DNA from 2 places in the Streptomyces sp. NPDC058008 genome. Region 2 is predicted to be linked to the other one. Evidence: riboswitches for the same ligand, from Rfam matches in the RefSeq annotation. Region 2 holds a riboswitch; the other holds the start of a gene.
The links. Region 2 has a riboswitch for S-adenosylmethionine ahead of thrC (threonine synthase). Riboswitches for the same ligand answer to the same signal wherever they lie in the genome.
Positions count from the first base shown of each region.

Region 1 (2,196 bases), on a different contig from region 2:
TCGCGCACCCCGATGCCGTACTCGGCGGAGAGCGCCGCGGCGAAGTGCGAGCTGTTCCATCCCTCGACCACGAAGGAGAGGACGCCGACCCGGGGGGCGTCGTCGCCGAACAGCGAGAGCACCGTGACCTCGGGGACGTCGGCGAGTCCCTCGCGGACGCGGGCCACCAGCCGCTGCTCCCGCGCGACCAGCCGGTCGAAACCGGCCTCGGTCAGCGCCCTGCACGCGGCCGCGATGGAGTAGACGCCGATGACGTTGGGCGATCCCGCCTCGTGCCGGGCGGCGGTGGTGTGCCACTCGACGTCCACCCCGCCGTCGGTGCGCCGGGCGACCTTGCGGGAGGCGCCGCCGCCCGCGAGGTACGGCTCGGCGTCCACCAGCCAGTCGGCCCGGCCCGCGAGGACACCCGAGCCGAAGGGCGCGTACAGCTTGTGGCCGGAGAAGGCGACCCAGTCGACGTCCAGCTCGGCGATGTCCACCGGGTGGTGGGGCGCGAGCTGCGCCGCGTCGAGCACGATCCGCGCACCGTGGGCGTGGGCCGCCGCGGCCAGTTCCCTCACCGGCCACAGCTCACCGGTGACGTTGGAGGCGCCCGTGACGCAGACCAGCGCCGGGCCGTGCGGGTCGCGGCCGGCCAGCGCCCGCTCCAGCGTGGCGACCGCCTGGTCCGGAGTGCGGGGGGCGTCGAGGTAGGTCACCCGGGCGTCGCGCCAGGGCAGCAGCGACGCGTGGTGCTCGGTCTCGAACACGAACACCTGGCAGTCGGCGGGCAGCGCGGCGGCCAGCAGGTTCAGCGAATCGGTCGTCGAGCGGGTGAAGACCACCTGGTCCTCCGCCCGGCAGCCCAGGAACTCCGCCACGGTCACCCGGCTGCTCTCGAACAGGTCGGTGGACAGCTGCGAGAGGTACCCGGCACCGCGGTGCACGCTGCCGTAGTACGGCGCGTAGGCGGCCACGTCGTCCCACACCCGCTGGAGGGCCGGGGAGCTGGCCGCGTAGTCGAGAGCGGCATAGGTCACATCTCCACCCGTGACGAGCGGAACGGTGACATCAGCGCCCAGGACCGGCAGCGGGGCACAAAGCGACGGGGCGACGGCAGCGGTGGGGACAGACATGGCGAACTCCCGTGAAAGGCAGGCGAGATCCACGCGGCGGCCGGTCGGAAGGGACACGGCGGCGCGCGGTGGAAGAAGGAAAAGAGGGTGCGCGGAGAAGGGCGTCGAGCCCTATCGCATTCGCTTGCTCACAAGAGGCTCCCTGGGACCAGGACCCCAAGGGGTGGCGTACGGAGACGCCGAGGGGCCCGCGCTTGCCGCAGACCTCGCTGACTGCGGCCTGGTCTTCACCCGGGGCACCCCGCCACGGACGGAGGGTTGCCGGACAGCGGGCCGGGGCCGTAGTCGCTGTCACTCATGACCTGCGCAGCATCTTGCCATACCTCCGGTGACGCGCAAGGGCGCAGTCCGCGATGCGGACCGCGCCCCGGGGTCCTCCGCCCGCGCCCGGCGGGGAGTTCCTCGCCCGTCCCGTGCGCCCTCAGGCGTTGCTGGCCGCCACCCAGCGCGCCAGCGCGCGCCTGGCCGCGCCCGAGTCGACCGACTCCGCGGCCCGCTCGATCCCGCCCCTGAGCTGCTCGGTCAGCGTGCCCGTGCCCGGGTCCAGCGCGACCAGCGCGGCCGCCGAGTTGAGCAGGACGGCGTCGCGTACGGGCCCGGTCTCCCCGTCGAGGAGCCGGCGGGCCACATCGGCGTTGTACGAGGAGTCCGCCCCGCGCAGCGCCTCGACGGGAACCAGGTCGAGACCCACGTCGCGCGGGTCGAACGCCTCCTCGCGGACACTGCCGTCACGGACGATCCACACCCTCGACGTCGCCGTGGTGGTCAGCTCGTCGAGGCCGTCGTCGCCGCGGAACACGAGCGCGGAGTTGCCCCGGCCGGCCAGCACGCCGGCCACGATGGGCGCCATCCTCACGTCGGCCACGCCGATGGCCTGCGAGCGCACCCGGGCCGGGTTGGTGAGCGGGCCCAGGATGTTGAAGGTGGTCTGCGTGCCGAGCTCCTTGCGCGCCCTGGCGGCGTACCGCAGGGCGGGGTGGAACTTCACGGCGAAGCAGAAGGTGATGCCCGCCTCCTCGGCCACGGCGACGACGCGCCGCGGCGTCAGTTCGAGGTTGACGCCGAGCTTCTCCAGCACGTC
Region 1 covers NZ_JBHVQX010000051.1:304-2,499, forward strand. The annotation lists gene ACFVS9_RS32965 (aminotransferase class V-fold PLP-dependent enzyme) at 1-1,115, opposite strand, end outside; SAM riboswitch class IV at 1,301-1,418, opposite strand; gene trpD (anthranilate phosphoribosyltransferase) at 1,537-2,196, opposite strand, start outside.
Region 1: linked by a shared signal. The riboswitch ahead of ACFVS9_RS32965 (aminotransferase class V-fold PLP-dependent enzyme) and the one ahead of thrC (threonine synthase) in region 2 are both predicted to bind S-adenosylmethionine.

Region 2 (2,196 bases):
CCGGCCTTGAACGCGGTGGAAACCGGGGAGCAGCCCTCGGCCTGCGCACCGAAGATCTTGTACGGCTTGTCCTCGACGAGACCGAGCCTGATCAGCTCCTGGAGGCCCTTGTCGATCTTCGTGAGCTGTGAGCCGGACGCGATGGGGATGACGAGCTGGTCGGGCAGCTCCCAGCCGAGCTGCTCGCAGATCTCGTACGCCAGGGTCTTGGAACCCTCGCCGTAGTACGGCCGCAGGTTGACGTTGACGAAGCCCCAGCCCTCACCGAGCGGGTCGCCGATGAGCTCCGAGCAGAAGCGGTTGACGTCGTCGTAGTTGCCCTCGATGCCGACCAGCTCACCGCCGTACACCGCGGCCATGACGACCTTGCCCTGCTCCAGGTCGTGCGGGATGAACACGCAGGAGCGGAAGCCGGCGCGGGCGGCGGCGGCGCCCACCGCTCCGGCGAGGTTGCCGGTGGAGGAGCAGGAGAGGGTGGTGAACCCGAAGGCGCGGGCGGCCTCGACGGCGATGGCGACGACACGGTCCTTGAAGGAGTGCGTCGGGTTGCCGGAGTCGTCCTTGACGTACAGACCACCGGTCACGCCCAGCTCGCGGGCGAGGTTGTCCGCCTTGACCAGCTTCGTGAAACCGGGGTTGATGTTGGGCTTGTCCGCGACGTCGGCGGGGACGGGCAGCAGCGGCGCGTAACGCCAGATGTTGTCCGGTCCCTCGGCGATGCGCTTCTTCAGCTCTTCGGGGGAGCCGCTCGGCAGGTCGTACGCCACTTCGAGCGGCCCGAAACAGGACGCGCAGGCGAAGATCGGGCCGAGATCGAAACGCTCGCCGCATTCGCGGCAGGAAAGTGCCGCGGCGGGACCGAGGTCCACGGCGGAAGAATTGGTGTTCGCTGCAACTGTCTGCACGGCCATGATGGCGGAGGCCCTTTCTCCTCATCTTCCTCGCGACGTATTTCGCCACAAGACGGAATTGGCACCTTCCCCACCGTGACCTCGCGGTCGGCAGGAGGGTTGCCGGGACTTCAACGGGCCGTTCCCTCAGTCCCTCTGGATGAGCGCTATGGCACCGGACCATGGATCCGGGCGTTTTTTCGCGGACCGACCCCGACATGCGAGGGTCATCCGCGTTGTTCAAGACTGTAACCGAAGCACTGGACGGTTGAGATAGTCGTCCGAACCGCGAGATGGATCACATACAGGGAGTATCGACCGTGCTGGAAGAGGTGGAACGCTGGCTGACCAGGCGTTCCTGGTCAGCCGCCGACCGCCCGCTCGACCGCCTCACGGCCGCTCGGGCGAGGGATCCGCACCGCTCGCGCGTGAGCGTCGTCCTGCCCGCGCTGAACGAGGAGGCGACGGTCGGCGAGATCGTCGCGGAGATCCGGCGCGAGCTGATGGAGAAGGTCCGGCTCGTCGACGAACTGGTGGTGATCGACTCCGGCTCCACCGACGCCACCGCCGAGGTCGCGCGCCGGGCCGGCGCCCGGGTGGTGCACCGGGACTCCGTACTCCCCCGCATACCGGCGCTCCCCGGCAAGGGCGAGGTCCTGTGGCGGTCACTCCTGGTGACCGGCGGGGACATCGTCTGCTTCGTCGACGCCGACCTGCGGGACTTCTCCGCGGACTTCGTGTCCGGGATCGTCGGCCCGCTGCTCACTGACCCGCAGGTGCAGTTCGTCAAGGCCATGTACGACCGGCCGCTGGGCGACACCGCCGGACAGGGCGGCCGGGTGACCGAGCTGGTGGCCCGCCCGCTGCTCAACCTGCACTGGCCCCGACTGGCCGGATTCGTCCAGCCGCTGGGCGGCGAGTACGCGGTGCGCCGCTCCCTGCTGGAACGCCTCCCCTTCCCGGTCGGTTACGGAGTCGAGCTGGGCCTGCTCGTCGACGCGCTGCACACGGCCGGACTGGACGCGCTGGCCCAGGTGGACGTCGGCGTGCGCAAGCACCGGCACCAGGACGGCCAGGCCCTCGGCCGGATGGCGGCGGCGATCTACCGCACGGCGCAGCTGCGGCTCTCCGGGGGGGCACTCGTACGGCCCGAGATCACCCAGTTCGAGCGGGGGCCGGGCGGGTTCGTCCCGCACACCCATGCGGTGGACACCGAGGAACGGCCGCCGATGCGGGACATCGCGGAGTACGCGGCCCGCAACGCGGCGTGACGGCCCTCCGCCCCGGTCTCCGCGCGCACTTCACG
Region 2 covers NZ_JBHVQX010000005.1:173,828-176,023, reverse strand. The annotation lists gene thrC (threonine synthase) at 1-911, opposite strand, end outside; SAM riboswitch class I at 930-1,057, opposite strand; gene ACFVS9_RS06955 (glucosyl-3-phosphoglycerate synthase) at 1,211-2,161, shown strand.